DNA from 3 places in the Mesorhizobium sp. M7A.F.Ca.AU.001.01.1.1 genome. Region 1 is predicted to be linked to each of the others. Evidence: riboswitches for the same ligand, from Rfam matches in the RefSeq annotation. Region 1 holds a riboswitch; each other region holds the start of a gene.

The links. A riboswitch is a leader RNA that binds a small molecule or an ion and turns the genes downstream of it on or off. The one in region 1 is predicted to bind cobalamin.
Region 2: another riboswitch for cobalamin. It lies ahead of bluB (5,6-dimethylbenzimidazole synthase); the one in region 1 lies ahead of EN884_RS09725 (aromatic ring-hydroxylating dioxygenase subunit alpha).
Region 3: another riboswitch for cobalamin. It lies ahead of EN884_RS22835 (CbtB domain-containing protein); the one in region 1 lies ahead of EN884_RS09725 (aromatic ring-hydroxylating dioxygenase subunit alpha).

What each region holds. Positions count from the first base shown of each region.
Region 1 is NZ_RZPF01000113.1:832-10,195, forward strand. It holds gene EN884_RS09690 (nucleotidyltransferase family protein) at 1-934, opposite strand, end outside; gene EN884_RS09695 (glycosyltransferase family A protein) at 931-1,608, opposite strand; gene EN884_RS09700 (glycosyltransferase family A protein) at 1,608-2,360, opposite strand; gene EN884_RS09705 (glycosyltransferase family A protein) at 2,416-3,150, opposite strand; gene EN884_RS09710 (hypothetical protein) at 3,165-4,214, opposite strand; gene EN884_RS09715 (PqqD family protein) at 4,261-4,692, opposite strand; gene EN884_RS09720 (hybrid-cluster NAD(P)-dependent oxidoreductase) at 4,862-5,962, opposite strand; gene EN884_RS09725 (aromatic ring-hydroxylating dioxygenase subunit alpha) at 5,988-7,235, opposite strand; cobalamin riboswitch at 7,350-7,552, opposite strand; gene EN884_RS09730 (DUF680 domain-containing protein) at 8,064-8,261, shown strand; gene EN884_RS09735 (DUF680 domain-containing protein) at 8,341-8,541, shown strand; gene EN884_RS09740 (DUF680 domain-containing protein) at 8,611-8,856, shown strand; gene ugpC (sn-glycerol-3-phosphate ABC transporter ATP-binding protein UgpC) at 8,936-9,364, opposite strand, start outside.
Region 2 is NZ_RZPF01000191.1:146-8,465, forward strand. It holds partial or broken gene EN884_RS14060 (1-deoxy-D-xylulose-5-phosphate synthase N-terminal domain-containing protein) at 1-367, opposite strand, end outside; gene EN884_RS14065 (pirin family protein) at 510-1,430, opposite strand; gene EN884_RS14070 (DUF2277 domain-containing protein) at 1,470-1,736, opposite strand; gene EN884_RS14075 (exodeoxyribonuclease VII small subunit) at 1,847-2,098, opposite strand; gene EN884_RS14080 (histone deacetylase family protein) at 2,102-3,028, opposite strand; cobalamin riboswitch at 3,150-3,330, shown strand; partial or broken gene bluB (5,6-dimethylbenzimidazole synthase) at 3,441-4,058, shown strand; gene EN884_RS14090 (hypothetical protein) at 4,181-5,164, opposite strand; gene EN884_RS14095 (TetR/AcrR family transcriptional regulator) at 5,449-6,057, opposite strand; gene EN884_RS14100 (MFS transporter) at 6,178-7,401, shown strand; gene EN884_RS14105 (GNAT family N-acetyltransferase) at 7,439-7,981, opposite strand; gene ribB (3,4-dihydroxy-2-butanone-4-phosphate synthase) at 8,015-8,320, opposite strand, start outside.
Region 3 is NZ_RZPF01000416.1:249-5,588, reverse strand. It holds gene EN884_RS22850 (isoprenylcysteine carboxylmethyltransferase family protein) at 1-280, opposite strand, end outside; gene EN884_RS22845 (DUF1624 domain-containing protein) at 277-1,275, opposite strand; gene EN884_RS22840 (MFS transporter) at 1,499-2,698, shown strand; cobalamin riboswitch at 2,764-2,960, shown strand; gene EN884_RS22835 (CbtB domain-containing protein) at 2,996-3,175, shown strand; gene EN884_RS22830 (CbtA family protein) at 3,191-3,961, shown strand; gene cobU (bifunctional adenosylcobinamide kinase/adenosylcobinamide-phosphate guanylyltransferase) at 3,954-4,469, shown strand; gene cobO (cob(I)yrinic acid a,c-diamide adenosyltransferase) at 4,471-5,085, shown strand; partial or broken gene EN884_RS22815 (cobalamin biosynthesis protein) at 5,122-5,340, opposite strand, start outside.

The DNA of each region.
Region 1 (9,364 bases):
GGTCGGCCATCTCGAAGATTCTGGCCATTGTCCGTTCCGGCACCGGAATGCCGATCTCGAACGCCAGATAGGATAACGCCACCGCCGCTGGAACCGCCAGGCCGCGTCTTCCGACGATGTCGAGGAACATCCCCCAATCGACGTCTTCGGCATGGATGGCGACCGCGCAGTCGACAAGCCAGTCGCTGTGGGTGTGGGCGTCGAGGCCGCCATGGGCGATGGCCAGTGCCATGCGATCGGCCGGCGATGGCACGAAGACCGCGACGCCGCTGAATTGTGCCGGGACCGCCCGTTGCCAGATCGCCAGGTCGTCTTCCGCGCTCGTCTGCGACCCATCATAGCCGAGCTGGTGCAGGTCGATGTCGCCGAAACGGCCCTTGAAGAAGTTCATCGACCGCAGCGACGCCAACCGGGTTCGCAGATATTGCGCGCTGACGCCCGAGGCGATCTGCCAGTCGCGGTCGCGCAAGATGTCGAAGACGGCAGCCATGTCGCGCGGGCGCACCAGTATGTCGATGTCATGCGCCACCCGACCACGCTGCGCCGACGCGTTCAAGGCAATGCGGCTGGCGCCCTTGATCAGCATGATGTCGGCGCCGCCGTCGGCCATCGCCTTCAGCGTCGGCTCGGCCTCGCGCATCGCCATGCGCGACTTCGTCCACAGCATCTTCTGCAGGCCGACGAGGCGCGGGTGCGCGGTATGCCCGGCCAGTTTTCTGCCGAACCTGTCGGAGATGGCGGCGAGCAGACGATGTTCTCGAAACGAGACGAGGTCGATGTCGTTCTCGTCGAGCCAGCGCGCGGCGCAGGCAGCGGCTGCGTCCTCATCGGAGAGCAGCGCCGCCTTCAGCAACAGGTCCAACTGGCCGGTGGGCCACGACCAGCCATAGTCCGGGAAGCGGCGGCTGATGCGGCGAACAGGCCTGGCGTTCAACTGGAGCCCGCCTTGTTCTGGGCCCGCCGCTGCATGGCGAGCCTTGCGACCTGGATATAGCCCCGGTCGCGTGCCGGATCGCGGCCGTAGGAAAGGCTGCCCGGACGGATGCGGCGCAATGCAAGCACGTCGTCGAGCATGGCAAGTACAAAGCCTGCCTCACGAACCCGGGCGATCCAGTCGATCATCTCGCCGCGACCGCCTGGTGGGTCGATGATGGGACCGACGCTCTGCACCACCTCCTGGCGGATCATCATCGTCGTGCGCGACCAGCCCGCTCCACTGGCCGCATCGGGCAAATCGGGGCTGTCGCCGCGAAACGTCCGCCAGTGCGTAAAGACGCCCGCTGTCCCGGGATGACGGCCGAGATAGGCCAGTTGCTGTTCGATCTTGTCCGGCAGCCACAAATCGTCGGCATCGAGCGTCGCGATGAGCGGCGTCGAGAGTGCCGCAATGCCACGGGTCGTTGCGCTGCCGGGTCCGGCATTGTCCTGTCGCAGCACCGTCACCGGCAGGTTCATCGCATCGATCACCGCGGCCGTATCGTCGGTCGAACCGTCATCGACCACGACGATGGCCTCCGCTTTTGCCGTCTGGGCCAGAACGGAGTTCAGGGCAGCGCCTATGGTGGCGGCCGCGTTGAAAGCCGGAATGACGACGCCGTAGCCTGCCATCAAAGGAACCGCCACTGCGCGAGATCCTTGAAGTCGAAGATCCCCTCCACCCGGCGCAAGCTGGGATCGGCCTTGCGACGCTTCATCGACTTGTGAATGGCGCGCATGAACTCGCGAAAGGGCACATCGGCTTCCTTGGTCATGTTGCCGGGATGACGCCTGTAATAGAGAGCCACCGTATCGGGCATAACGTATTTTGCCTGGCTCTCAAAGATACGCAACAGATAGTCGGTGTCCTCGGCCTGTTTGAAATCCTCGTCGAAACCACCGGTGCGCTCGATGAGGTCTCGCGCGAAGATCCCGGCGGACAGGTGGATCCCTCGCACGGTGATGGAGTGGCTGTCGGCGGCCGGTTCCAGTGTCTCGCCATCTATCTTGTCGACCAGCGTCATGCGCGAATAGGTCAGCTCGAGGCCAGGATCCTCTTCGAAGCAGGCGAGATCCGCCTTGAAGCGGCCTATCGGGGAGATGTCGTCCGAATCGAGAAACGACACCAGACGCGTCTGCGGCAGCAACTGCTTCAGCCCGGCATTGCGCGCCTTGGTGACCCCGCCATTGATCTGCTGGAAAAGACGAATGCATGGGGCCTCGTCGATCAACGACCGTACGACGGCTGCCGAGCCATCGGTCGACCCGTCGTCGATGACGATGATGTCGAGATCGATGTCTTCGCGCTGCCTGAGCAACGAGCGCAGCGCCAGGCCAACGAATTGTTCGCGATTGTAGACCGGCATGATGACGCTCAGCCTCATCGGCGTCTCCAGCAGCGTTGCGGGCTTGGCTGATCCGAGCCGATTGTCTCGAGCATCATGGCATCCGCCAATCGGCGGGACTCTTCAATTCGAAGATGCCCTGGACCTCTCGCCGTGACGGATCGGCCTTGCGCCGCCGCATCGACTTGTGGATTGCACGCAAGTGGTTGCGGACCCTGCCGCTATGTTCCTTGGTGACATTTCCGGCGTGGCGTCGGTAGTAGATCGCGACGGTGTTCGGCAATTCGTAGCGCGGACCGGTTTCGAAGACTCGCAACAGATAATCCGTGTCCTCGGACTGCTCAAAGTCCTCGTCGAAATGGCCGATGCGATCGACAAGCGTTCGACTGAAGAGAGCGGTGCTCAGCGAAATTCCGCGAAGCGTCATGGTACAGCAGTCCGCCTCCGGCTCGAGCTTCTCGTCGTCGATCCGGTCGACCAGCGTCATCAGCGAATAGGTTAGCTCAAGCCCGGAGGTAGCCTCGAAGCGGGCGAGATCGGCCTTGAACCGTCCGGCCAGCGAGATGTCGTCAGAATCCAGGAATGACACGAACTCCGCATCCGGCGGCAGTTGCCGCAGCCCGGCGTTGCGCGCCCTGGCCACGCCCATGTTCGATTGCTGGAAGAGTCGGATGCAGGGGTTTTCGCCCATCATCGAGCGTACGGCCTCAGCAGAGCCGTCGGTCGAACCGTCGTCGATGACGATGATGTCGAGATCGGCGGCGTCCCGCTGCCGCACCAGCGAGCGCAATGCCGAAACGACATAGCGTTCACGGTTATAGACGGGCATTATCACGCTCAGTTTCACGAAGCGCCCCGCACAAGAAAGTCCGCAATCGTGCCGGCTATCTCCTGTGGCTGCGTCCCCAGCGACAGACGATAGCATGGCAGCAGGCGGGTCAGGTCGCTGAAGAAGCGAAAGCCGCTCTCCCGCTCGCCCGGCATCTGCGCTATGCCGGACGGCGCCAAGGCAATCATGGCATCCCTCCGCGACACCGGCACGATCGAACTTGCCCCGCCTCCGCCGATATGTGGCACCAGCAGCGCAACGATGTCCAGGGTTTCAGGCACCGGCCGGGGCGCGATGTCATGAATGTGAAAAGCATATTTGCCTTGCCAGTTGAGCGGGCTATGAGCTGGCAGCCGGTGATCCAGCCCAAGTCGCGCGAATCCCTGGGGATCCTGCTTGAGTGTTGAAAACAACGGGCGGGCAGTCACGCCGTTGGAGAGGTCGACCAGCACATAATCGTCGCCGACGCTGTCCAGCCCGTGGAGGAGGCCGGCGGCGACGGTCCCGGATTTCCCGGCGCCGCCCGCGCCGGCCAGCAGTACGCCCCTGCCTTTGGTGCCGAGCGTCCCCGCATGGGCCAGCCGCATGCCACGTGCCGCATATTCCCAATGGAGGAAGGGGCGCAGCGGCGCTCCCGGCTCCCACGGTGGAAAGGCATCGGCCGAGGCCATCAATTGCACGCCAACGCGACGTTGCGGATCATAGAACTGCCAGAAATCCAGGTCGTGGAAATGGTTGCCGCGCAATCCGGCTTCCGCCAGCCTGGTGGCGAAGCCATGCTGCGTGAAGGGTCCTTGGCCCCATCTGGCCGGTGCCGCGATGCCGTCAATGCCGGGATGTGCGACGAAGATGCGGCAGATGTCGGCAGGCGCTCGGTTGTCCGCAGCCGTGACAAAGCCATGAGCGAAGGCATCCGCCAACGCGCCGGCACTCACATGAGCGGTCAACTCCAGATGCGGCAAACCCACCTTGCAGGTCAGTGGATAATGCGCGGCGCTGCTCTGCGCTTGCGCCAGGACATGACGTGCGTAGTCAGTCAGGTTTTCGAGAGTGACGTTCGGCATGGTCTGCCTGTTCCGGAGCCGTCCGGCAACGAGAGCCTGGCGCGCCTCAGTTGGCCTGCTTCACTGCGGGCCAGCCGAGGGGCTCCTCGACCTCGTGGATGGGATCGACGACAATGAGGTCGGCAAGGTCGTCATGGATGTCGACCTTGAGGGGCTCGCCGGCAGCGGCGAGCTGAGCCAGCAATTCGCTGGGAACCGGTCTTGCCACGCCATCGGTTGCGGCCGCCAGCAAACCGAATTCGAGCAATTGTGAAACAAAGCCGTCAATCGCGGCGGCATCGAGGGCGCCAATCCCGGTCGCGGCGCCGACCAGTTCGGAGGCAGGCACGCCGGACGACAGTGCATCCCAAAGCCTGCTGCCTGAATCAGAGAAGCCGAAATATTTACCGGTGGTCAGGTCGAGAACGACGGCTTCGCCATCGAAGGATTCAAAGACGATATCCTTGCTGGCAATGGCATATACGCCGGATTGTCGCATGTTTGCTCCCCGCCGAAGCAGGCCGCGGAGATGATCTTCGGGCCCTACGGTCAACCCCACCGTTGCAGGCGTCTAACCATTTGCAGGGTTTTTGGCAAGATGGCGTAGGCCCGGCCGAGCGCAGCTGCAGGCCGCGCGGGCATGGACAGCCTCTGACCGTGCCTGCCGGTCACGCCTCGATTTCAAGCGCCGAAAGCGGCTTCGAGCAACAGGCGAGGATAAAGCCGTCTTCGATTTCGTGATCGAGGATGCCGCCATTGTGGCTCATCTCGACGTCGCCCGCGACCTTCCTCACCTTGCAGGTGCCGCACAGGCCGAACTCGCAGGCGGCGGGAATCCGCACCCCCGAGGCGCGTGCCGTCTGCAGCACGGTCTGGCCGGCGACGCATTCGGCATCGACATCGGAATGCGAGAACCGGATCGGTGTCACGGCCTCCACGGTGGCAGCGGCGCCGTCTTCCGCCGGCGGCGAGAACGGCGCCGGGATCTCCTCCACGGCAGGCGCGGCAAAGCTTTCCTGATGGTATTTCGCCATGTCGAAGCCGGCTGCGTCCAGCATGCCGCGCACGGCGCGCATGAAAGGATCGGGGCCGCAGCAGAAAATCTCGCGCTCGCGGAAATCGGGCGCCAGCAATGGCAGCCGGATCGCGTCGATGCGGCCCATATGGCCGAACCAGCCCTCGCGGCTCGACCGCTCCTCGATCATGAAGCCGAGCGACAGCCCAGGCATGCGGCTGCCGAGCAGTTCGAGCTCCTTGCGGAAAATGATCTCTTCCGGGCGGCGCGCGCAGTTGACGAAGCCGACATCGGTCCATGGCGCGCAGTCGTTCAGCCAGCGCAGCATCGACATCATCGGCGTCACGCCGGAACCGGCCGAAATGAACAGGTATTTGGCGGCCGGGTGGCTGTGCAGCGAGAAGTCGCCGGTCGGCCCATAGGCCTTGACGTGCGAACCGGGCGTCAGATGGTCGAACATCCAGCGCGTACCGGTGCTGCCCGCCTGCGCCTTGACCGTCACCGCGATCGAGAACGGCCGCGACGGCGAGGACGACAGCGTGTAGGTGCGCATCAGCGGCCCGTCCGATGTCGGCAGTTCCAGAGTCACGAACTGCCCCGGTTTGTAGCGGAACCAGGTCTGGTTGTCGGAGCGGAAGGTGAAGGTCTTCACGTCAGGCGCTTCGTCGCTGACGCCGATCACTTCCAGCACCTGCAGCCTGTCGTTCCAGGGCGTCATCTGGTCGAGATGGCGATAGAGGCCAAGGTCCGTCATCGCATTCATCCTCTTGTCCCCTGGGCTAGGCGACGCTGCGCAGGGCCGGCCGGCCGCCTTCGGCAAGGCGCGGCCCGATGAACGACGCGTACCACTCGACGAACTGGATCACGCCGCCCTCATGCAGCTCCGAATAGGGGCCTGGTTCATAGGCCGGCGACAGGATGCCGAAGGCGTTTTCCTCGACGATGCGGCGGTCCTGGTCGTTGGTCTCGGTCCAGACATGGGTGAGCTCAGCGAGGTCGTAGTCGACGCCTTCGACCGCATCCTTGTGGACGAGCCATTTCGTTGTCACTGCGGTTTCCGTGGCACTGATCGGCAGCACGCGGAAGGTAACGGCGTGGTCGCCGAGGATATGGTTCCAGGTCGTCGGATAGTGATAGAGCAGCAAGGAGCCGATGCGGTCGGTTGAAACGCTGTCGGACAGGTTCTTCTGGACCGCCCGTTTTCCCGTCATGGTGTAGCTGACGGCATCGCGCAGCAGCGGCGCGCGGGTGGCGCGGTACTGCCCTGCCGGATCGATGCGGAATTTGCTCGGCAAGCCTGATGCCTCGCATCTGGCCCAGTGTGCGACCATTTCAGGGTCGCTGTCGGCGCCATGGACGCCGGTTATGGTTGGAGCCTCGGGGAAGGTCTTGCACAACTCGGGATGATTGGCGGCGCAGTGGTAGCACTCGCGGTTGTTTTCCCAGACCAGCTTCCAGTTGCCCTTCTCGACGATCGTGCTCTCGAAGGCGATCTTTGCTTCACGCAGCCGGTGCGGCAAAAGATAGGGTTCGATCATCGCCCGCATCGGCGCGAAATCTGCCGGTTCCTTGGCCAGGCAGATGAAGATGTAGCCGCCGACGCTCTCGCAGGCGACCGGCTTCAGGCCGAAATCACTCTTGTCGAAACCGTCGGCCATCTGGCGGGCAAACAGCAGGCGGCCGTCCAGCTCGTAGGTCCACTGATGATACGGGCAGACGAGCTTTGCCGCGGTACCCTTCTCCGTGTTGCACACGCGGCTGCCGCGATGGCGGCAGGAATTGTGGAAGGCGTTGATCTTGCCGTGCTGGTCGCGGACAAGGACGACCGGATAATCGCCGACCTGCACGGTGATGTAGCTGCCCGGCTTCGGCAGTTCGCAATCATGGCCGATGAACAGCCAGTCGCGATACCAGATCAGCTCCATGTCGAGCTTGAAGTAGTCCGGATCGGTGTAGAAGGGCTGCTCCAGCGAAAAGCCTTGCCGGCGCCCCTTCAGGAGCCTCAGCATGTCGTTGCGGATATCCATGTCCTGTCCTCGTTCCTAAGGACTGAACTGGTGGTGACGGAGGAAGGATTGAAGCGCAGGCCGGCTGTGTGCCGGACATGCGCTATCCACCTCTTGACCGCCCACCGCGATCAGTCGAGTCTAAAAATCTCGGGCTGGTTTCCGGGCTCTGGAGTTGTCCTTGCGGACCATCGCGACACCTTCCCAGGCGGTTGCCCAGTGGTCTCCCGTTGCGACTTGAACTCCACCACCGTTGCGGGGGCAGCGCCGGATTCTGACCGGCTTCCCAATTCTCCGCCTCGTCGTCACGAAGCGGCACCTGAGATGGTATGATCTAACCACGATCGCGGGCGCGCCGTCGGCATGAAAACGACATCGTATCCATGCGGCGCGACACGGCATGCGAAACGCTACTGCAGCTCGTCGCGGGCCGAGATCCCACCTCCCGGGCGGCCATTTGCCGGCTGCGATCTTCCCGAATCCGACCCTTCGCGGGGGGTCAAAAAAGGTTAATGGTTTCGAAAAATGACTATTAGTTCGCCCTAAAATCGAACCGAACGGTTCGTTTCTGTTGACGGTGCGTGCAGGACGGTGTGAACGCTGGGCCTCTGAAACAGTCAGTGATCCATCAGGTGGCTACACCTAACACACTGATATGAAGAAGAAAAATGCATCCCTAGATTCCGTTGGCACAATTTCAAGGTGTGGATTCATGGTCCACACGGAACAACTTCGTGATTGGAAAAGACGACCTTGCCCTCCCACATCGGGGCTGTCCGAACGACGCGATTTCATTTCCAAGACACGCCGCTAGACGGACGGAAAAAAGACGATACTGGAGTACCAAAAATGAAAAAGATCATTCTCACTGCCGCAGCCCTTCTGGCCATTTCCGGCAGCGCCTTCGCTGGTAGCGACCACTACGGTTCCAACGCCGCGGCAGCCACTGCTGTCGACAGCTCGTACACCGCTTCGACCAAGAAGTCGGAACCGGCTGCTCAGGCGCCTGCCCAGGGTGCTGACCGCAACCTCTTCGGCAACAACTAACAGCCGATTCCCAGTTTCCCGGTCGACGGCGGGCTCGCCCGCCGCCCTGGCGAAATTCAGACATTCAGGAGTATTCAAGATGAACAAGATCCTCATTGCTGCCGCCGCCGTTCTGGCCATCACCGGCAGCGCTTTCGCGGGCAGCGACAACTACGGTTCGAACGGCCCCAACCAGCCTGCCGCCGCTGTGGACCAGTCGTACACGGCTTCCACCAAAACCTCGGAACCGGCTGCCCAGACGCCCGCTCAGGGCAGCGACCGTAACCTCTTCGGTCGCTAACAACCAATTTCGCAACCGACGGCAGCTGTGTCTGCCGTCCTGGCGAAATCCAGAATTCAGGAGACTAAAATGAACAAGATCCTTATTGCTGCCGCCGCCGTTCTGGCCATCACCGGCAGTGCCTTCGCCGGCAGCGACAATTTTGGCTCCAATGGTGCCAATCAGCCTGCCGCCACGACTTCGGTCGACAGCACGCGCACCTCTTCGGTACGCAACACCGGTTCGCCGGTCTACAAGCTGCTGAACTCGTCGGGTGACACCACCCAGAAGTCTGCTCCGCAAGGTGCCGACCGCAACCTCTTCGGCAACAACTAACAACCGAAGTCGATCTCCAAGTCAAAGAGCGGCGGGCCCGGCCCGCCGCTCTTTTTTGTGCCTGACACGGTAATTGCGGTTAAGCCGCCTTTGCTTCCACTTCATGCAACGCGAAAGAACGTCCATCCGCGTCGAAGATATGCAGGTCCTCGCCATTGGCGCTCAGCCGCAATGTCGAGCCGCGCTTGACCTCGACATTGCCGGGCAGCTTGGTCACCAGCGGCAGATCGGCGCGGCCGATGTCGACATAGACAAGCTGCACCTCGCCGAGTTGCTCGACATAGTCGACCGTCCCCTCGAACAGATAGTCCGCGCCGCTGGCGATGATCAGGTCCTCCGGCCGCACGCCAAAGCTCACCGCAGCGCCCTTTGCCGAAGCCGGCGTCGCAATCGGCACGGTCGCCTTGCGTCCGCCGACATGGCTGACGACGGTCGGGTTTCCGGTCTTTTCGATGGTCGCCGGCAGGATGTTCATGGCCGGCGAGCCGATGAACTGGGCAACGAACAG
Region 2 (8,320 bases), on a different contig from region 1:
AGGAGTGGGCAGCGCCGAAGGGATCGTACTCGCTCTCGGCGCGGCGGGTGAAGCCGGACAGGCCGCCTTCCTGGCGCAGCGTGCGGATACGGTCGCGGCGGCCGGTCAGGATCTTGTGCGGATAGGCCTGGTGGCCGACATCCCAGATCAGCCGATCATCGGGGGTGTTGAAGACATAGTGCAGCGCCACTGTCAGCTCGACCACGCCAAGGCCGGCGCCCAGATGACCACCCGTGCGGGATACCGCGTCGACCAGCTCGGCGCGAAGCTCGGACGCCAGTTGCGGCAGCTCACTCTCGGCAAGCATGCGCAGGTCGGCCGGGATGCGGGCCTTGTCGAGAAGCGGCGTATGCGGCGTTGCGTTCACGGTGCTCAGGCTTTCGGTTGATGGGCGAAATAGGCCGCCGGCCGGCGAAAGTAAATGCGTGTCAGTGACGCGGATCAGACTGTGGTCTTTTGCTTCTATGCAGGTCGTTTCCCCAAAACCGGGCCACTTTGGGCGACAGGCATCAGCTTTCCGGCAGCGGAATGAACTCTTCCTCGTCTCCTGGAACGATGTCGAAGCGGCCTGTCTTCCATTCCTCTTTCGCCTGTTCGATACGCTCTTTCGACGACGAGACGAAATTCCACCAGATGTAACGCTTCGAACCAAGAGAGGCGCCGCCGAACAGCATGAAATGCGCCCCGGTCTGCGACGACACGACGATCTCGTCACCGGGACGGAAGACCAGCAGCCGTTCGGCTGGGAACACATCGCCCGAAATCGAGACCTCGCCTTCCAGCGTGTAAATGGCGCGCTCTTCCGCATCGGCAGGGATTTTCACGCTGGCGCCGGGCGCCAGGCGCAGGTCGGCGTAGAGCGTCTCCGAATCGGCCCTGACCGGGGACCGTAATCCTTGGAAATCGCCGATGATGAGGCGCCCGTTGACGCCTTCGGCATCAATCTCGGGAAGCCTGAGCGCTCCTGTGTTCTCGAACACAGGAGCCACCTCTTCCTTGTCGTCCGGCAGCGCCAGCCATGTCTGCAGGCCGGATACCGACATCGGCGCGCCACGCAGTTCCTCCGGCGTACGCTCCGAATGGACGATGCCGCGGCCGGCGGTCATCAAATTCACGTCGCCGGGCTGAATGACCATTTCGGTGCCGAGGGAGTCGCGGTGCCGGATCTTGCCGTCGAACAGATAGGTGACCGTCGACAGTCCGATATGCGGATGCGGACGGACGTCCAGCGCCTGGCCGGCCCGCAGGATCGCGGGACCCATGCGGTCGAAGAAGATGAACGGACCGACCAACCGCCTTTTTGCCGTTGGCAGGGCACGGCGCACCTGAAAACCACCGATGTCCTTGGCGTTCGGAATGACCATCAATTCGATCTGATCGCTGGCGAACGCATCGCCCACCTCAGGGTCTTTCCCGGGGAAGAAGCTCATGGACTCTCCTTGTCGGTGGTCGAAGGCCGCCTGGCCGCATCAGGCAAAGCGGATGGCCGCCTTTGCCCGCAGCTTGGCCGCCACCTCTTCGCGATTGCGCGGATGCTGATGGGTTTCCAGGGAATCGAGCAGTTCGCGCGCCGAGGCCGCGATGGCGTCGACGGCATGATCGAAGGCGTGCTGGTTCTGCTTCGAGGGTCGCGTCGTTCCGCTCAGCTTGCGGACGAACTGAAGGGCCGCGTCGCGCACCTCGTCATTGGTTGCCGGCGGATCAAAATTGAACAGGGTCTTGATGTTTCTGCACATCGCTTCCGTATCTCCTCTTGTCCTTGAGCTGTTTCAATCGCAACGAGTTATATCCTCGATCATGATCATGTCCAAAAACCGGTGAGGCGAGGCCATCGTTCGGACCGGCCTCAATCCGCGTCGAGCGGCTCCGTTCCAACCGGCTTGCCGTCGCGCGACAGCCTGATCTTCTCGACCTTGTCCTCGGCGGCCTTCAGCAGCCGGTCGCAATGCGCCTTCAGCGCCTCGCCACGTTCATAGATCCTGATCGACTGGTCGAGCGGCACGTCGCCACGCTCCAGATCATCGACGATCTTCTCCAGCGCATCGAGTGCCTGCTCGAAGCTCATCGCCTTGACGTCTTCGTTGGTCTCACCAGCCATCGTTCATCCTTTCATCAGTCGCCCGACATGGGCGGCGACCGAAAATGCCAATCCCTGCAGATCGTAGCCGCCCTCGAGCAGGCTGACGAGCCGGTTGCCGCTGTGGCGTGCCGCGCGCTGCATCAGCTGGCCGGTCGCCCAATCGAAATCATCCTCGGTCAGATTGATCTCGGCCAGCGGATCGCGGTGGTGCGCGTCGAACCCGGCCGAAATGATGATCAGGTCGGGCGCGAAATTGTCGAGCGCGGGCAGGACGCGCGACAGGAAGGCATCGCGAAACACTTCGCTGCCGGTCTGCGGCGCCAGCGGTGCGTTGACGATGTTGCCGGCGCCCGTTTCGGTCTTCGCTCCGGTGCCGGGATAAAGCGGCATCTGGTGTGTCGAGCAATAGAGCACCGAGGGATCGTCCCAGAAAATATCCTGCGTGCCATTGCCGTGATGCACGTCCCAGTCGACGATGGCAACGCGCTCGACACCGTGTTTCTTCTGCGCATAACGCGCCGCGATCGCCGCCGTGTTGAACAGGCAGAAGCCCATGGCCGTGGTCTTTTCGGCATGATGGCCGGGCGGCCGGGCGGCGACGAAGACGTTGTCGGCGCGGCCCGAAAAGACATCATCGACGGCGGCGTTGGCGGCGCCGATCGCGGTGATCGCCGCTTGCCAGCTCTTCGGACTGGCAGTGGTGTCGGCATCGATGCGGGCAATCCCCTCGTCGGGAATGGCGGCGCGCACGCGGGCGACGAAATCGGCGGGATGCGCGTAGAGGATGGTGGCCTCGTCGCCTTCCGGCGCCTGGATACGATCGAGCCCGGCAAAGGCTTCCTCGTCGAGCACGCGCTCGATGGCACGCAGGCGGTCGGGCCGCTCGGGATGTCCGGGCGGCGTGAGATGCTCGAGGAAGATCGGATGCGTGTAGAGACGGGTGGTCATCGTCCTAATCTAGTGACCCGGATCGACAAAGGCCATGCACGGGCGGCCGATGACTGGGGAAAATCGCGCCTGCGTCCATTCGTGTCGCCGCAGGCATTGGCCTCGCCGGCGCTTCGGCGTAAAGTCCTTGGCACTGCCTGGTGCCCGCCGCAAGCGGGAGAATCGGGAACACGGTTGAATTCCGTGGCGTGCCCAACGCTGTGAGGGGGACCGCGCCGGTAAATGCCACTGTCGATGACGGGAAGGCACCGGACGCGGGTTGATCCCAAGCCAGAAGACCGGCCTGGCAGGCATCGTCATCCGCATGGTCGGGCGGGTGGCATCAGAGCGACGTGCGTCCATTTGGACGCACAAAGTACGCTCTGACCGTTTTGAATCTGCAATCGCAAGGGGACAAGCGATGCCGGAACATATGACCGCTGCCATTGACGATGGATTCGACCAGAATGCGCGCGATGCGGTCTATCGCGCCATGTTCACGCGGCGCGACGTGCGCAGCCATTTCCTGCCCACCGCGATCGATGACGACGTGCTGGCGCGGCTGCTGCTTGCCGCCCATCACGCGCCATCGGTCGGCTTCATGCAGCCATGGAATTTCATTGTCATTCGCGATGCCGGACGACGAGCGGAGGTGCGCGACCTGTTCCTGGCCGCGCGCGAGCAGGAACTGCCGGCGATCGAGGCGGAAAAACAGGCGCTGTACCGCAAGCTCAAGCTGGAAGGCATCTGCGAGAGCGCGCTCAACATCTGCATCACTTGCGACCGGCAGCGCTCGAAGGGTTCGCCGCTGGGACGCTGGCACAATCCGGAGATGGATCTCTACAGCACCGTCTGCGCGGTGCAGAATTTCTGGCTGGCCGCGCGTGCCGAGGGCGTTGGCGTCGGCTGGGTGAGCATCATCGAGGCTGAGGCGCTGAAGCGGCTGTTGGCCATTCCGGATCACGTAACGCCAATCGCCTATCTCTGCGTCGGCCGTGTTTCCGAGTTCGCTTCCAAACCGGACCTTGAAACGCATGGTTGGGGACGGCGGCTGCCGCTGCCGGAACTGATCATGAGCGAGACGTTTTCCGGGCAAGGCGAGACACAGCTCAAGTCCACCGTGGCGCGCCTCAACACCGTTTCTGCCTCACCAGACACCACCTGCCCGGCCGATCAGGGTGTGGCGCCGGCCGTACCCCAGCGCGAACCGCCGAAGGAGGCGAGCGCCTTGTCCTTGAGCTCCCTGAACTTCGACGACGCCTCGGCCAACCGGGCGTCCCAGGCCGGATCCGGCACCTGGCCCGCGATGGTCTTGAAATAGACCTGCATCAGGCAAGCGATGGCGAAAGGCTCGATGAAGGCCGCCTTGAATGCCCAGGCGAAGACGATGGCGAGCACGAAGGCCCAGCCGGCGAGCTGGCCGGGCATCAGGAACAGAATGGCGCCGGCAGGCGCCAGCATCATCAGAAAGATGACGAACGACACGCCCCACATGATGACCGCCAGCCAGACGGCGTTCTTGACCATGACCTTGCCGTTCTGGGCATAGAGCACGACGCCTTGGCGCGCCGTCTCGAAGGGTGAGGCTGAATTGATGCGGATGTTGTAACCGAGGATGATCTCGTCGACATAGGTCAGCGACAGGCGGATCACCGTGTTGATGAAGGAGACCAGGCCGCTCAGGCCCGGTATCGGCAGGAAGGCGGCGATACCGCCGAGCAGGCCGGTGATGGCGCGGATGGCACCCTTGACGAGCTGGTCGACGACGAAAAGGATATTGGCCTCGGCAAAACGCTGGGTGACGACATCCCTGGCGTAGGCGATCTGGTCCTGACCGCCGGGAATGTCGCGGCCGTCGATCAGATGAACCATGACGGCGATGTGGCCGGCCTTGACGATATAGAGGATGTATTCGCGGATCCAGTAGACCGCGATCGAGACGATGCCAAACCCGACCACGCCGCCCCACAGGGCAAAGGACATGGGCCCGTCGGGATCGGTGGAGATATGGCCGACGCCATAGCCGACCGAGGCACCGGTGCCGGTCGCCATGATGTAGGCCAGCGTGATGCCGAAATAGACGATCATACGAAAGACGATGAACGGCCAGGTCCGCATCATGATGGACACCGACCGGCCGATCTCGAAATCCCACATGTGCCCCTCCGCCTCAGAGATGGTGGAAGAGGATGAACTCAACCCGGCGATTGTCAATTGCCGGCCCTGGCACCACAGGGCGACGAATTCTGGGCAACGGTTTTCTTTCGCAGCCTTTCGCCGGCGCATTGTCTGACGGAGCATCAAACGAAAAACCCGCCTGTGCGGCGGGTCACCGGCGCAAATCAGCACCATGGACGAATATGTACCTTAGCTGAGGGCAGGTGTCAAGAAAAAATTCCTATCGGGAACAGCTGCCGGCACGAAAAGCTCCGGTGGGAACTTCAATTCGACTGCGGATCCGGCTTCTTGAGCAGGCCTTCGAGCAGTTGCTTGAACGCCGTCACCACCTTCTTGGACGTCGCTTCGGGGTCGTCCGAATTGGCGATCCGTTGCGCTGCCTGGCTGCTCGCTCCGTTGATCAGTCGCGAGGCCGTCTCGGGGTCGAGGCTCGAGACAACGACCCCCTCCTCCTGCAGCGCGGTCAGATGGTCGGTCATTGACACGATGCACGCACTGGCATTCGGCCATTGCGCTGGATCCCCCAGCACGGCCGGGCCATCCCGGAACATGATGCGCTGGATTTCCGGCTCCAGCGCCATCTCGATATAGGTCGAGCACTCGTCGACGAAATGCTGCCAGCGGGTCGGCGCTCTCGACGCGACCTCATTGATGCGCGCCGCCATTTCGCCGTCGATCTGGGCTATGACCGCCTGCAGCAGCCCCTTCTTGTCGCCGAAATGATGATAGAGCGCGCCGCGCGTCAGCCCGGCCGAAGCGGTGAAATCATCCATCGAGGCTTCCGCATAGCCTGTTGTGCCGAAGGCATGGCGGGCCGCCGCGATCAGCTTTGCGCGCGTCTCGGCGATCATCTCCTTGCGGGGTCTGTGCATGGCTTCTGGCCCTATTCACATACGTAACGTATGCCAATTGACATACGCGGCGTATGCTCTATTTAACAATCATACGCTTCGTATGTAATTGCCGAATCGTCCTTTGTCGAGGAACCACCCATGCAAAATCCCTATGCGGAAATCTTTCGTGCCCCCGGAACCAAGGGCTTTGCGGCCGCCGGATTCATGGCGCGCCTGCCGATCGCCATGGCGCCCATCGGCATCGTGGCGATGCTGTCGCAGACGCGTGGCGAATACTGGCTGGCCGGAGCCGTCTCGGCAACATACGCGCTGGCCAACGCTTTCGTTGCGCCGCAGATATCCAGACTGGTGGACCGCCTGGGCCAGACACGGATCGTCGTGCCCACCACCATCATCGCGGTGCTGGCTTTCGCCGTCCTGATAGCGGCGGCCAACCAGGACTGGCCGGTGTGGACGCTGTTCGTGTCGGCCTTACTGGCCGCGGCCATGCCAAGCATGCCGGCGATGGTGCGGGCGCGCTGGACAGAGATTTTCCGCGGACGGCCGCAGATGAACACCGCATTCGCCTTCGAGTCCGCGGCCGATGAACTGGTCTATATCGCCGGGGCATCGCTATCGGTCGGTCTCAGTGCTGCCCTGTTCCCGGAAGCCGGCGTTCTGGTGAGCACATTATTTCTCGCATTCGGATCAGCGGCCTTCATCCTGCAACGCTCGACGGAGCCGCAAGTGCGGCCGGTGGACCATGGCTCAAGCGGCTCGGCGATCCGCCTGCGGCCGGTTCAGATCATCACCTTCGCCCTGATCTTCATCGGCGCGACCTTCGCGACGACGGAAGTCAGCACCGTGGCGATCACCAAGGAGCTTGGCCAGCCCGGCGCCGCCAGCCTTGTCATCGGCGTTTATGCGCTGGGATCGTTCGTGCTCGGCATCATCGTCGGCGCGCTCAGCCTGAAGGCGCCGCTGCAACGCCAGTTGGCCATCGCAGTCGCCCTCGTCGCGCTCGGCACGCTGTTGCCGCTCACCGCCGACACCGTGCCACTGCTGGCGCTGACCGTGTTCATCAGCGGCGTGGCGATCTCGCCGACCTTCATCACCGCCTTCGGCCTGATCGAGCGGCATGTGCCGGAGGCGATGCTGACCGAAGGCATTACCTGGGTCATGACCGGCATCGGCATCGGCATGGCGCTCGGCTCGTTCGCGGCCGGCGCGGTGGTCGATGCGTTCGGTGCCCAGAACGGGTTCTGGGTCTCTGTGGCTTCAGGCACGATCGCGCTGGCCACGGTGCTGCTTGGCCAGCGCAGCCTTGCCACGGCTGAGTGCGAGACGGACGGATGCGAAGCAGCCGCGATTGCTGCGGAATAGTTCCGGCGCGCCCGGGCCTTAGGCCGGGCGCGCCGCTCTAGGCAGCCGGGCCTGAAATATTGACTCTTCTTGGGTGCGCCAATGCCAAAACTATCGTTGGCGCCCCGTGCAGAATCACCTCTTTTTCGAAGACGAAGCCACATTTCTCCAGCACCCGTCGCGAAGCCGGATTGGCGGGGCGGACGAGGCCGACAACCCGATCGGCACGCAAGGGGCCGAACGCGGTGCGCAGTGCTTCCGTCACCAATTCCGTGGCATAGCCATGTCCCCAGCTCGCCGGATGAAGATGATAGGACAGGTTCAGACCGTCGAAATCCGCCGATACCGTGACGCCGCCGAAGCCGACCAGCTTTTCATCCGCCTCGACCGCCCAGCGGCCAAAGCCGTGCTTGTGCCAATGACCGATGTCGCGCGTCAGCCGCGCGGCGCTCTGCTGGGCTGTATCCGGGACAGGGCCCGGACGATGCGCAACAAGTTCCCGGCGCGAAAAGAGATCGATCAGGAAATCCAGATCAGCCTCTTCTGGGCGGCGCAGCAAAAGCCGCTCGCTGCGCTGGCTGGAAGGCAGGGACGCATTCATCCGTCTTCTCCGGCAACCGGATCGACGGGAGGCTCAGAGGATCTCGGTCTTGGCGATGTGGATGCCAAAACCTTCAAGGCCGACATAGTGGCGTTCGCGCGAGGCGATCAGGTTGATCGAGGAGATGCCGAGATCCTTGAGTATCTGGGCGCCTAGCCCGATCTCGCGCCACTCGTTTTCACGGCGGCGCGCCTCTTCGTGATCCTCGCGGTCGCCGCTTGCCGGCCGCTTGCGCTCCTGATGCGCAACGCCGACGGAGCCTTCTCTGAGATAGACGATGACACCGCGCCTGCGCTCGCCCATTGTCTTCATGATGGCGTCGAGCCGGTGGCTGGTGCC
Region 3 (5,340 bases), on a different contig from region 1:
TGCGGGTGACGCCGAAGGGACCCGTGGTGACCAGGTGATCGGGTACAGCGTTGGGGTTGAGCGTGGTCTTGGCCCGGATCATGGTGCGGATCGCGGTGAACCAGAGTGCGGCGACGGCAAACAGCGCCACCCAGCCGGCCGCGAACAGGATATCGCCCAGCAGGTCGCCGATCCAGGGCAGGGGATAGAGCAGGCCCAGTGCGATGCTGACGGCGATGGCGGCGATGTAGATCAGCGGCGGCCACGGTATGAGCCCCGGCTTCGGCTGGTTCTCGGTCATTCGGCCCCTCCCTCCATCAACTTGCTGTCGGTCTTGGCGGTGCACATGCCGGCGAGATCGGACAAATGCGCTTTCCACTCCGCAGTCTGATCGTTGTTGTAGAGCCTATCAAGCGTGGACTCGCCCTCGAGTGTATCGAGCATGCAGACACAGTAGCTCGTACAGAACTCGGTGTCGCGCGACTGCTCGCAGGACAGCTGGCAGGTTTTGAGGAAATTCACCTGCGGGGTTTCGACCTGCGCCGGCATGATCTGCGAGAACAGCCAGACGCAGCCGATCAGCAGCGGCTGGTGGATCAAATAGAAAGCCAGGCTGTGCCGACCGATGAAGACCAGCGGGTTGGCCAAGCGACCGGGCGCCAGATTGGCAAGCCTGGCAAGCAGGCCGGCACCTGCGGCGAGTTTCGTCACCGCGATGCCCGCAAGCACGGCGCCGAACCACGGAAACAGCGGAACGTAGTCGTTGGAGCGCGGATTGGTCGCCGACAGGCCGACCCACCACAGCCATGGGTGATCGAAGGCCTCGAAGCGCAGATAGACGGGGGCGGCGATAACGAGCGCAGCGACGACAAGCGTCAGCAGCGCCGGCAGGCGCAGGAAGGCGAGACCGAGCAGGCTGGCCAGCGCGATCTCGTGCAAGATGCCGAAGAAGATGAAGCCGTCCGGAGTGGCTATGCGGGTGACGACCGAAATCGCGATCGCGGCTCCGGCGACCATGGCGAACCGCTTCCAGAAGCCGTTCCAGCGGATTTGTCGGCCGTGGGCGAGATACAGGCTGACGCCGACCAGGAACAGGAAGGTCGAGGCGATGCAGCGCGCGTAGATCTTCCACCAGCCGAAGGCGGTCAGGCCGGGATCGGTGTAGCCGAAGAACTCCAGATCCCAGGTGAAATGGTAGCTTGCCATGGCGATCAGCGCGATGCCGCGCACGATGTCGATGGCGACGATGCGCTTTGGTCGATCCTGAACGGGTGCGGTCGGCGTTTGGATGCTCATGGTCTCGCATTCTGATTCAGCCCCGCTGGAGGACTATCACGGTTGCCCGGGACAAAAGAAGACCGGCAACCCTGCCGATAGCGCCGGATCAGCCGCGGCATTGGGCCAGTGCCGGAAAGCCTTTGGCCGGCTTCGCTTTTGCCGGATGCACGTCGGTTTCCTCTTATTGGCGCTGAGGTCGCCACGGCAGATTTGACCCGGTGAATCTGCTTCGGGGAAAGCAATGTCCACCCATGTGCGCCATCCGATCTGGCTACCGGCCCTCAAGGCCGCGGACGCGCGCACCTTCGCTTCGCTCTATGCGGTCGAATCCTTCGCCCGCGCCACGGTGTCGAGCGTCATCCCGATCCAGGCTTACGAGATCCTGCACAACGAGCAGATCGTCTCGATCCTCTACACCGTCGTGGCGATGCTCGGCCTGTCGGTGACATTGTTCATGCCGATGCTGATCCGCCGTTTCGCCCGGCGCTGGGTCTACACGGCGGGCGCCTGCCTGCTGGCCATTGGCTCGCTGTTCTTCGTCACCGACACGCTTGCCGGGCAACTGGCCGGCATGCTGTGCCGGGTGATGGGCGCCAGCGCGCTGTCGATCACGCTCAACCTCTACATCATGGACCACATCCGCAAGACCGACTTCATGCAGGCCGAATCGCTGCGCATGGCGTGGTCGATGCTGGCCTGGACCGGTGGGCCGACGCTCGGCATCTTCCTCTACACGCGCTTCGGCGTCTATGCCGCGCATGGCGCGGTGGCCGTGTTCGCGTTAGCCTTGCTGGCATTGTTCTGGACCTACCGGCTCGGCGACAACCCGTCGATCCGTCCCGGCAAGACGCGACCAGCCAATCCGCTCGCCAATATCGGCCGCTTCATCGCCCAGCCCAGGCTCAGGCTGGCCTGGCTGATCGCGTTTGGGCGCTCCTGTTTCTGGACGACGTTCTTCGTCTATGGGCCGCTGTTCATGGTCATTACGGGTGAGGGCAAGCTGGCCGGCGGCCTGCTGGTTTCGGCCGGCAACGCGCTTTTGTTCATGGCGATTTTCTGGGGCAAGGCGGGAAAGCGCTTTGGCGGCCGCAGGACCATGACATTTGCCTATTTCGCCATGTCGGTCGCGCTTCTGGCGGCGGGCTTCGTCGGCGAAACCGTGCCGCTGCTCACCGGCGCCTTCCTGCTCTGCGGCGCCTTCTTCACCATTGCACTCGACGCGCTCGGCTCGACCGCCTTCATGCGCTCGGTGCGCTCCTATGAAAGATCGCAGATGGCGGCAGTCTATCGCACCTATCTCGACTTTTCCGAGCTGACGCCGCCGCTGGTCTATTCGGTGGTGCTGGCCTTCTTCGGCCTGGGCTCGGTGTTCGTCACGCTCGGCCTGCTGGCGGCGGTCTGCGGCTTCGTGACGTGGCGCTATCTGCCGAAATCGCTTTGACCTTCATGGCGCATTCGCAACGGTCGCCGGCGGAATTTGGTTTGCCGGACGCGAGGATTCTGCCTATAGTCGCCGGTGTCGCCGGTTCCATTTTGGAGCCAAGAGGGAATGCGGTAAGGGCGGATTTCGCCCAATGCCGTGGCTGCCCCCGCAACTGTGTGCGGTAGTCCTCTCCATATGCCACTGAAGATTTTTCTTCGGGAAGGTGGGGAAGGACGCTGATCCGTGAGCCAGGAGACCTGCCGGCGACAGGAAACTGACTTCGATGCCCTCGGGTGGAGGGCGAAAGGACAAGACATGACTACCGCTTCCGTCTCCCTCGGCGCTTCCGTCTCCTCGCAGTCGCGCTTCATGCAGCTTGCGCTCGCCGCGCTGCTCGGCATTTTCGTGATGGGCTTTGTCGGCTTCTCGCATATCGATGCGGTCCACAATGCGGCTCACGACTATCGCCATTCGATGGCGTTTCCCTGCCACTGACGAGGGGCTGACATCATGAACCTGTTTCGCAACGTCGTGTTCATCGCGGCGATCGCAGGGCTCGTGGCCGGCGTCGTTCTCGCCTGCATGCAGGCCTATGCGACCGTGCCGCTGATCCTGAAGGCGGAAGTCTACGAACAGGCGGGCGGCGGGCATCACCATGACCATGCCGCTCCGGCAGCAACGGATAGCAATGCCATGAGCACAGCCGCTCCGGCCCCTGCCGAAGCGACTGCTGCGGCGGAAGACGAGGGCTGGGCGCCGGCAGACGGTTTCGAGCGTTTCGCCTTCAGCGTGCTTGCCAACATCGTCACCGGCATCGGCTTCGGGTTGATCCTGGTCGCGGTTTCCGAATTCGCCGGCGGTATCGGTGGTTGGCGCCAGGGCGTGTTCTGGGGCTTGGCCGGCTTTGCCGTGTTCACGCTGGCGCCGGGCCTCGGCCTGCCGCCGGAACTGCCGGCCATGCCGGCCGCCGATCTCACCCAGCGCCAGATCTGGTGGTGGGCAACGGTGGCGGCAACCGCTGCCGGTCTCGGCCTGATCGCGTTCCGCAAGTCGCTGCCGCTGGCGATCCTTGCCGTCCTTTTGATCGTCGCACCGCATGTTGTCGGGGCACCGCAGCCCGACAGTTACGAGACGGCGATTCCGGAAGGGCTGCATCACCAGTTCGTGGTGGCGGTGACCGTGACCAATCTGGTGTTCTGGCTGGTGCTCGGAGCGGTCGTCGGTGTGGTGCGCGGTCGCTTCACCGGCACCGCGACCAGCCTGCGCGACAGCTTTGCCTGATCGCAAGACACTGACCTTTCTCATCGGCGGTGCGCGCTCCGGCAAGAGCGCGCACGCCGAAATTTTGGCAACCGCCTTGCCGCCGCCCTGGACCTATATCGCCACGGCGCAAGCCTATGATGACGAGATGCGTGAGCGCATCGCGTTGCACCGGTCGCGGCGCGGCGAAGGCTGGACGACCATCGACGCACCGCTCGATCTCGCCGGCGCGCTTGCCGCCTTGCCGGACGATCGGCCGGTGCTTGTCGACTGCCTGACGCTGTGGCTGACCAACCATATGCTGGCCGAACACGATTTCGAGCTGGAATGCCGGCGATTGGCGGAGGTGCTGTCGCGGCCGCGCGGACCCTGGTTCTTGGTGTCCAATGAAGTCGGACAAGGCATCGTGCCGGACAATGCACTGGCGCGCCGCTTTCGCGATGCCGCCGGCCGGCTCAACCAGCAGGTCGCGGCGATTGCCGATACGGTGCTGCTGATGGTGGCGGGGCTGCCGCTCAAGGTGAAATGATATGACCGATATCGACGATAAGGACGAAGAGCGCCACCGCGCCAAGATGGCCAAGCGCAAGGCGGTGCAGGATGCCGAGGTGGCGAGCAAGACGGTCGAGAAGGGATTGCTCATCGTCAACACCGGCCCGGGCAAAGGCAAGACCACGGCCGCCTTCGGGCTGGCGCTGCGGATGCTCGGCTACGGCAAGCGCGTCGGTGTCGTCCAGTTCATCAAGGGCAAGTGGCACACCGGCGAGAAAGACGCCTTCGCCGCCTTCGGCGACCGTGTCGTGTGGCACGCGATGGGCGAGGGGTTCACCTGGGAAACCCAGGATCTGAAGCGCGACATCGCTGCCGCCGAAGCCGCCTGGGCCAAGGTGCTCGAACTGATGGCCGATCCGTCGATCAGCCTGCTGGTGCTCGACGAATTGAACATTGCGCTGCGCTACGACTATCTCGATCTCGACAGAGTGGTTGGCGCGCTAAAAGCGCGGCGCGAGGGCCTGCATGTCGTTGTCACCGGCCGCAACGCCAAGCCGGCGCTGGTCGAGGCCGCAGACCTCGTCACCGAAATGAGCGTGACCAAGCATCATTTTTCCGCCGGCGTGAAAGCGCAGCAGGGGATCGAGTTCTGAGTGTTCCTCAACCTCCCCAGACGGGGGAGGGTGAGGTTAGGTCACAACGATGACAACGACCGAAACCAACCCGAACAGAGCGATCAGCAGATAGTCGGCGACGCGATAGAGTTTCAGCGCCTGCCTGATGTCGAGGCTGTCGGCTTCACGCCGCCCACCTTCGCCCATGAAGACGTCGTCGACCAGCACGCCGCCATAGAAGCGCGGGCCGGCGAGCGCCAGGCCGAGCGCACCGGCCATCGCCGCTTCCGGCCA